Regions from separate parts of the Arthrobacter sp. LT660 genome, predicted to be linked through region 1. Evidence: riboswitches for the same ligand, from Rfam matches in the RefSeq annotation. Region 1 holds a riboswitch; the other holds the start of a gene.
What was found. A riboswitch is a leader RNA that binds a small molecule or an ion and turns the genes downstream of it on or off. The one in region 1 is predicted to bind thiamine pyrophosphate.
Positions count from the first base shown of each region.

Region 1 (4,189 bases):
GGAAGGCGGAGGACGCGGAGGACCCGGACCCGCTGCTCCTGGTCGGCGCGGCCGACGGCGGGCGCGTGACCACCTACCGCCACGTCGCCGACCATCCCGCCAGCCGGTTCAGCGACCGCGGCGACATCGATCTCCTCCCCCGCGCCATGGTCGGCTCGACGGCCGCCCTGGTGGTCCTGGGCCTGTCGCTGACGGTGTTCGCCGGCCCGCTGTTCGGACTCAGCGAGCAGGCGGCGCGCAACATGATGGACCGCAACGACTACATCTCGGCGGTGCTGGGGACCGCCTCGGAGCCCAACGCACCCGTGACGGGAGTGGCACCGTGACTCCCACGCGTCCGTCCGCACTGGGCATGCGCACCCCCGGCGCCGCATCCCGCCGCCGCAAGCGTGCGCGCTTCATGGTGGAGCTGCCGCTGCTGGTGTGGATGGTGCTCGTCTGGGGCGCGCTCTGGCGGGACTTCGCCATCGGCAACCTGGTGTTCGGGTTCCTGATCTCCCTCGGCGTCGTGTCCGCGTTCCGGCTGCCGCCGGTGGAGCTCAGCGGCCGGTTCAACGTCTGGCGCGCAGCGCTCTTCGCCGTGCGGTTCGTGTGGGACATCGCCGTCGCGAGTTTCCAGGTCCTCGGCACCGCGCTGGTCAAGGGCCCCAAGGTGCGCAGCGCCGTCGTCGGGGTGGGCCTGCGCAGCCGCGAGGACCTGATGATCACCACGGTCTCCCACGTCCTCACCCTGATACCGGGATCGTTCACCGTGGAGGTGGACCGTCCCAACGCGACCCTGTATCTCCACGTCTTGGACGTGAACACCCGGGAGGAGGCGGAGGACTTCCGCCGCAAGGCGCGCACCACCGAGGCGCGGCTGATTCGCGTGATGGGGACGCGCGAGGAACTTGCCTCGCTCGAGGCGGAGAACGGCGCCGAGGCCGGCGCGAAGCGCGGGAGGACAGCATGATCATGGACATCGCCGTATGGGCCTCGGGACTGTTGATCGCGGCCGCCGCGGCCCTGGCCCTCGTCCGCATAGCCCGCGGCCCCTCCATCCTGGAGAGGGTCATCGGCCTGGATGTGCTCCTGACCATCGTCGTCGCCGCCCTGTGCATCGACATGGCCGCGAACCACCACATCGACCACCTGCCGTTTGTCCTGGCGGCCAGCGTGATCGGCTTCATCGGCTCGGTGACGATCTCGCGCTACGTGACGGACCGGAGGAACTCCTAATGGACAATTCGCTGTGGGGAACCCCCGTGGACGTGGTGTCCGCCGTCTTCCTGGTCGTCGGCGCGCTGATGTCGTTCGCCGCCGGAATCGGCATGCTCCGCTTTCCCGACCTGCTGTCCAGGATGCACGCAGCCACGAAGCCGCAGGTGCTGGGGCTGTTGCTGATGCTCACGGCCGTGGGCCTGCAGATGGGCTCGTGGTCCGTGGCCCCCGCGCTGTTCCTGGCGTGGATGCTCCAGCTGCTGACGGCACCAGTCAGCGCACACATGGTCGGTCGATCCGGATACCGGACCAGGCACCTCAAGAAGGAAACGCTGGTGCTGGACGACCTCGACGAGGTGGTGGCCCGGGCCGCCGACGGCAACGCCGGCGGCCGCGAGACCCCGCCGGGCAGCCCCTAGACGTCTTCTAGACCTCGTCGAGGGTGCGGTTGAACCGCGCGATGGCGCGTTGCGTCCCGCGGTTGGTCGCCACCTGGATCACGGCCGCGACCACGGAGGACATCACGGCGAAGCCCAGTGCCTGGCGCAGCGTCGCCTCCGCCTGCGTCTTGGGGTTCGTCGCCTTCGGCGGCTCGTTGCCCGTGAGCTTCGTCCAGACCGCGTCCACGACCTTGGCGCCGGCCAGCCCCGCGACCAGCGAAATGATGGTGCCGCCCACCCTCAGCAGAATGTTCACGTGCAGTGCTCCCGTCGTTCGGCGTGATTACCTGCCCAGCATAACGCGGGGCTAGACTGGGGACACTGAACAACCACGACAGGGGAGCGTCACGATCGGTGCCCAACGGCCCGGTCAACTGATGCTGAGAGTGCGCTTCGACGCAGACCCTCGAACCTGCTCCGGCTAGTACCGGCGAAGGGAGTCGAGATCTCAGGGTGAGCGCGCCGTCGACTCTTCCTCCCCTCCTTGCCCTCAAGGAGGAAAAACCATGACCACCCTGCAGAACCCCCGCAACGCGCGCGCCTCGTGGCGCGTCGTTGACATCGTCGTCGCGGCCGTGATCGCCGTCGCCTCCGGCGTCATCTTCTTCGGCTGGAACACCATCCACCACGCGCTGGACTTCCTCTTCGTCGCCTTCCCGCCGTCCTCGGCGCTCGTGGCCGGATTCTGGCTCTTCCCGGCCGTGCTGGGCGCGCTGATCATCCGCAAGCCGGGCGCGGCCCTGTTCTGCGAGACCGTCGCCGCCGTCGTGTCCGCGTTTCTCGGCTCCGAATACGGCTGGACCGTGCTGGTGTCCGGGCTTGTCCAGGGCCTCGGCGCCGAACTCGTGTTCGCCGCGTTCCTCTACCGGCGCTGGGGCCTGGTGACCGCGCTCCTCGCCGGCGCCGCGGCGGGCCTCTTCGGCGGAATCAACGACGCGTTCGTCTTCAACTGGTTCCCCGAATACACCGCCGCCATGAAGCTCGTCTACGTGGGCTGCATGACCGTCTCCGGGATCGTCATCGCCGGGCTGTTGTCCTGGCTGGCCACCCGGGCACTCGCCCGCACCGGTGCGCTGTCCGCCCTCGCCTCCCGCAAGGCCGGACAGGAACCGGCCCGGGGCTAGCCGGTAGGTCCCCTCATGGCCACCCACATGCACGACGCCGGTGCCGCCGGCCACGAAGCGGAGCGGCGTGGCGAACACGGCCCGTCGCCGGGCACGCGGCCCGTCGCCGGGCACGCGCCCGCCTCGGTGAGCGCCCGGGGCTGGGGCTGGCGGCATGCCGACCGCACCCGAGACGCCCTGCGTGGGCTCGACCTGGACATCCGGCCGGGGGAGCGGATCCTGCTCGCCGGGCCATCGGGCGCGGGCAAATCCACCCTGCTCCACGCCCTCGCCGGCGTGCTCCACGCGGACGAGGACACGGCATCCGCCGGGGAACTGCTGGTCGACGGCCGCCCGGCCCACGCGTCGACGGGCCGCGCAGGGCTAATGCAGCAGGACCCGGAGACGCAGGTCGTCCAGGCGCGCGTCGGCGACGACGTGGCGTTCGGCGCCGAAAACCTCGCCGTGCCGCGCGATGAGATCTGGCCCCGGGTCGCCGAGGCGCTGGACGCCGTCGGGCTGCGGGTCGGGCTCGACCATCCGTCGTCCTCCCTCTCCGGCGGCCAGAAGCAGCGGCTGGCGCTCGCCGGGATCCTGGCCATGCGGCCCGGTCTGGTGCTGCTCGACGAGCCCACGGCCAACCTGGATCCCGCGGGCGTCCGCGAGGTCCGCGACGCCGTGGTGGCGGCACTGGAACTCACCGGGGCGACGGCCGTCATCGTCGAGCACCGCCTGGATGCCTGGGCACCGCACGTGGACCGCGTGGTGGTCCTCGAGCCCGGGGGAGGCGTGGCGCACCAGGGCACTCCCGCCGAACTGTTCGCCCCCGGCCCCGTGCGCGAGGATCTCATCCGCGCCGGCGTGTGGGTTCCCGGCCACGTGCCGATCCTCCCGGCGCTCCCGGTGCTCCCGGCGATGGCGGACGACGCCGGCGCGCGCCCGGCCGGGGAGATGCTGCTGCGCACCGAGCTGCTGTCCGTGGCCCGGACCGCGGGCGCCCCTGTGGCACTGGCCGGAGTGGACCTGCGACTGGGCGCCGCGGAGGCCCTTTGCATCACCGGAGCGAACGGCTCCGGCAAGTCCACACTCGCCCTGACGCTCGCGGGGCTCCTTCCCGAACGCTCGGGACGCGTCGTCGCGACGCCGGCGCTCACCTCGCCCGGCGACCCGCCGGAGGGTTCGGCGAGGGCCAACTCCACCGTCCTCGCCGAGCGTCCCCACCGGTGGAAGGCAGCCGACTTGGTCAGCCGCATCGGCACCGTCTTCCAGGAGCCGGAACACCAGTTCGTGGCGGCCACGGTGCGCGAGGAGCTCGCGTTCGGTCCGCGGCAGGCGCGGGTGTCGGGGAGCCGGATTCCGCTGTTCGGCGACGATCAGATCGCCGAACGGGTCGATGGCTTGTTGGACCGCCTCGGGCTGCGGCACCTGGCCGACGCGAACCCCTTC
Region 1 is NZ_CM149651.1:1,902,235-1,906,423, reverse strand. Features, by position in the region: gene AC0QSG_RS08840 (Na+/H+ antiporter subunit D) at 1-326, shown strand, start outside; gene AC0QSG_RS08835 (Na+/H+ antiporter subunit E) at 353-952, shown strand; gene AC0QSG_RS08830 (MrpF/PhaF family protein) at 949-1,218, shown strand; gene mnhG (monovalent cation/H(+) antiporter subunit G) at 1,218-1,619, shown strand; gene AC0QSG_RS08820 (DUF4235 domain-containing protein) at 1,627-1,896, opposite strand; TPP riboswitch at 1,967-2,096, shown strand; gene AC0QSG_RS08815 (ECF transporter S component) at 2,147-2,764, shown strand; gene AC0QSG_RS08810 (ATP-binding cassette domain-containing protein) at 2,780-4,189, shown strand, end outside.

Region 2 (4,189 bases), 750 kb from region 1:
GCTCGCGGGGGAGGAGATCACCGCCAAGCTGACCGAGGCACCCGGCAACGGTGCGGCCATCGGCGGGCTGAAGGTGACCACCGAAAACGCCTGGTTCGCCGCCCGCCCCTCCGGGACCGAGGACGTCTACAAGATCTACGCGGAGTCCTTCCGGGGCGACGAGCACCTCGCGCAGGTCCAGGCCGAGGCGAAGAAGCTGGTCGACGGCGTGATCGCCTAGTCGCCCGGGAACCGGGCACAACGAAAAGGCCGGCCCCGTGGGGACCGGCCTTTTCCGCGCCGGCGGGCGCCGGCGTCTTGCTGGTTCTTTTCGGTCGCGCTAGTTCTTTTCGGCGGCGGCGCGGATGCCCTCGAGCACCGCGGCGACCTGGCCGGCGACCTCGGCGTCGTCCTTCGGGTGGGTCTTGGCGAAGCGGACCAGGGAACCCGGGATGGACAGCTTGACGTCCTCGAGGACGGTCGCGCCGGCGATGCCGACGGCCTTGCGGGCCTCGTCCTGCGCCCACACGCCGCCGAACTGGCCGAACGCGGTGCCGATGACGGCGGCCGGCTTGCCGGTCATGGCGCCGGCGCCGTACGGGCGGGACAGCCAGTCGATGGCGTTCTTCAGGACGGCCGGCATGGTGCCGTTGTATTCCGGGGAAACCAGCAGCATGGCGTCCGCGGCACCGGCGGCGGCGCGCAGCTCGGCCGCGGCGGCCGGAACCTGGCCCTCGATGTCGACGTCCTCGTTGTAGAACGGCAGGTTCTCGAGGCCCTCGAACACGTTGACCTCCACGCCCTCGGGCGCGTTGGCGGCGGTGGCCTCGGCCAGCTGACGGTTGGTGGATCCGTTGCGCAGCGAGCCGACGAGGGTCAGGACGGTGGTTGCCATGGGGATGCTCCTATTGGTTTGGGGAACCGGCGCGGGGGCCGATCGATCTTCCACAATATGCAACCGCATGCAATACCGGCCTGTTCCCGTCTCCGTCGTGACGCTCGACACCCTCGCGGCCGCGCTAGAGGATCCGGCGCAGCAGCCCCGCCTTCAGCCGCCCGTACGGCGGGTACACGGCCCGGAGCGTATCGACCACGGCCGTCTTCGACAGAACGGACCGGAACTGGCTGAACGTCTCGAACCCCGCCCGCCCGTGGTAGCTCCCGTGCCCGGACGCGCCGACGCCGCCGAACGGGAGCGCGGGGATGGCCAGGTGCGCGTTGCAGACGTTGTGCCCGATCGCCCCGGCACGCACGCGGTCCTCGAAGGCGGACTGCAGCCGGGGCTTCTCGCTGAACAGGTACGCCGCCAGCGGGGAGGGACGGGAGTTGATGAACCGCACCGCGTCGTCGAACGAGGCCACACGCACGATCGGCAGGACCGGCCCGAAGATCTCCTCGGTCATGACCGGGGACGCCGGGTCGACGTCGGCCAGAAGGGTCGGCTCGATGAACAGCGACTCGGCGTCCGAAGCGCCGCCGCTCACGATGCGGCCCGCGCCGCCCGCGGCCGCCTCGATGAACCCCGCGAGCCGGTCGAACGCGGGGCGGTTCACGATCCGTCCGTAGTCCCGGCTTTTCGCGGGGTTGCGACCGTAGAAGGAAGCGATCGCCTTGGGGAGGTGCTTCTCCAGCCCGTCCGCGGACGTCCCCACGGCCAGGACGTAGTCCGGGGCCACGCACGTCTGGCCCGCGTTCGGGAACTTGCCGAAGGCGATGCGGCGCGCGATCGCCGCGGGGTTGCCGTCCACGACGACGGCGGGGCTCTTGCCTCCCAGCTCAAGCGTGGTCGGCGTCAGGTGGCGGGCGGCCGCCTCGGCCACGATGCGGCCCACCCGCTCGCCTCCCGTGAAGAAGATATGGTCCCACCGCTGGGCCAGCAGCGCCTGGCTGGTCTCGACGCCGCCTTCCACGACGGCGACGGCGCGGGGGTCGAGGTACCGGGGAACCAGTCGCGCGATCAGCTCCGACGTCGCCGGCGCGAGCTCCGAGGGCTTGAGGACCACGCAGTTCCCGGCGGCCAGCGCGCCCACCAGCGGCGCGAACACCAGGTTGACCGGGTAGTTCCACGGACCGATGACCAGCACCAGGCCCAACGGCTGCGGCTCGACCTTGGCGGACGCCGGCTGGAACGCCAGCGGAACGCGGACGCCCTTGGCCTCCATCCACTCGGTGAGGTGGAGCTGCGCATGGTCGATCTCCCCGCGCACCAGATCCAATTCGGTCAGGTGCGCCTCGACGGCCGATTTGCCGAGGTCCGCGGCCAACGCCTCGAGGAACTCGCCCTCGTGGGCGTCGAGCATGCGCTCCAGTGCGCGCAGCTGCCCCGCACGGAACCTCCGCGGGTGGGCCAGCTGCGTGGACGCCGAGTCGCGGAGCCGGGTGACGGTCTCCGCGACGGTGGGGACGACCGGGGCGTCCGGGTCCGCCGACGAAACGTCCGCGACGGTGTCCGCGCGCGGCGGACGCGGCTTGGTGCGTGTAAAAAGACCCATGGTCATCAACCTAGCCGTTTCGGCATCCGCCCGAGCACGAGGGAGTTCACGGGCGGAACACGGTAAGCTCGCCTGCAGTGACACGGGGTGTCCGCCAGGGACTGAGATCACACCCGTACACACCTGATCTAGTTCGTACTAGCGGAGGGATGTCGCCCATGGATTCCATTGCGCCTTCACACCTTGTTCCACCCGTCGTCTCGCCCGAATCGGCCGCGAACCACCTGGGGCGGCTGCGCGCCACGGCGCCGCTGGTCCAGTGCCTGACCAACACGGTCGTCGCGAACTTCACGGCCAACGTCCTCCTCGCCGCCGGCGCCGCCCCGGCCATGGTGGACGTTCCCGGCGAGGCCGCCGAGTTCGCCCGCCTCGCCTCCGGAGTCCTGGTCAACCTCGGGACCCCGCACCGCGAGCAGCGCGAGGCCATGCTCGAGGCCGCCCGCGCCGCGCACGAATCCGGCACGCCCTGGGTGCTGGATCCCGTGGCCGTGGGCGCGCTGGCCCTGCGCACCGGGTTCGCGGGCATGCTCGTTGAGCTGCGCCCCGACGTCGTGCGCGGCAATGCCTCGGAGATCATGGCCCTCGCCGGCGTCGGCGCGGGGGGACGCGGCGTGGACGCGACGGACGACGTCGACGCGGCGCCCGGCGCGGCTGCCGCGCTGGCCCGCCGGACCGGCGGCGTGGTGGCAGTCTCCGGCGCGGTCGACCTGATCACGGACGGCGAGCGCACGGTGCGCGTGCACGGCGGCAGCCCGCTGCTCACGCGCGTCACGGGCGGAGGCTGCGCGCTGGGCGCCCTGGTCGCCGCGTTCGCCGCGGCCGCGGACGATCCATTCGCCGGCAGCGTCGCCGCGCATGCGTTCTTTTCGGTGGCCGCGGAGGCCGCGGCCGCCTCGGCGACGGGTCCGGGGAGCTTCGCCGTCGCATTTCTGGACGCACTGTCCTCCACGACGCCGGAGCAGCTCGCGGAACGGGCGGTGCTGCGATGAGCGCCGCGTTCGACCTCTCGCTCTACCTGGTGGCCAACGCGGGGAGCACCAACGGGCGCCCGCTGGCGGAGATCGTCGCCGCGGCGGTCGACGGAGGGGCGACGATCGTCCAGCTCCGGTGCAAGGACGTCCCGGCCCGCGCCTTCCTCGACGACGTCGTGGCCTGCTCCGAGCTCACCGCGGGCCGCGCGGCGCTCGTCGTCAACGACCGCGTGGACGTGTACCTGGCCGCCCGTGAGGCCGGCGCCCGCGTCGACGGCGTGCACATCGGGCAGTCGGACCTGCCGGCGCCGCTGGTGCGCCGTTTGATCGGCCCGGACGCGATTCTCGGTCTCAGCTCGGGGAAGCTGCCCCAGCTGGAAGCCCTCGCGACCATGCCCGCCGGCACGGTCTCCTACCTGGGGACAGGTGCGGTTCGGCCGACGCCGACGAAGAAGGACCACCCGGATCCGATCGGCTTCGGCGGGCTGGCGGAGTTCGTCGCCGCCGCGCCGCTGCCCTGCGTGGCCATCGGCGGGCTGGGCCACGGCGACGCGGGCGCGGTCGCCTCCGCGGGGGCGTCCGGCATGGCGGTGGTCCGTGCGGTCTGCGCGGCGGAGGACCCGGCCGCCGCCGCGCGATCGCTGCGTTCAGAATGGGAGGCGGCCCGCGCCGCGCGCCGATCGGGGGAGCGCGCATGAGCGCCGTGCCCAACATCCTGTCCATCGCCGGGTCCGATCCCTCGGGCGG
Region 2 is NZ_CM149651.1:2,652,435-2,656,623, reverse strand. Features, by position in the region: gene pgm (phosphoglucomutase (alpha-D-glucose-1,6-bisphosphate-dependent)) at 1-220, shown strand, start outside; gene AC0QSG_RS12370 (NAD(P)H-dependent oxidoreductase) at 320-874, opposite strand; gene AC0QSG_RS12365 (aldehyde dehydrogenase family protein) at 999-2,471, opposite strand; TPP riboswitch at 2,545-2,638, shown strand; gene thiM (hydroxyethylthiazole kinase) at 2,630-3,460, shown strand; gene thiE (thiamine phosphate synthase) at 3,457-4,140, shown strand; gene AC0QSG_RS12350 (bifunctional hydroxymethylpyrimidine kinase/phosphomethylpyrimidine kinase) at 4,137-4,189, shown strand, end outside.
Region 2: linked by a shared signal. The riboswitch ahead of thiM (hydroxyethylthiazole kinase) and the one ahead of AC0QSG_RS08815 (ECF transporter S component) in region 1 are both predicted to bind thiamine pyrophosphate.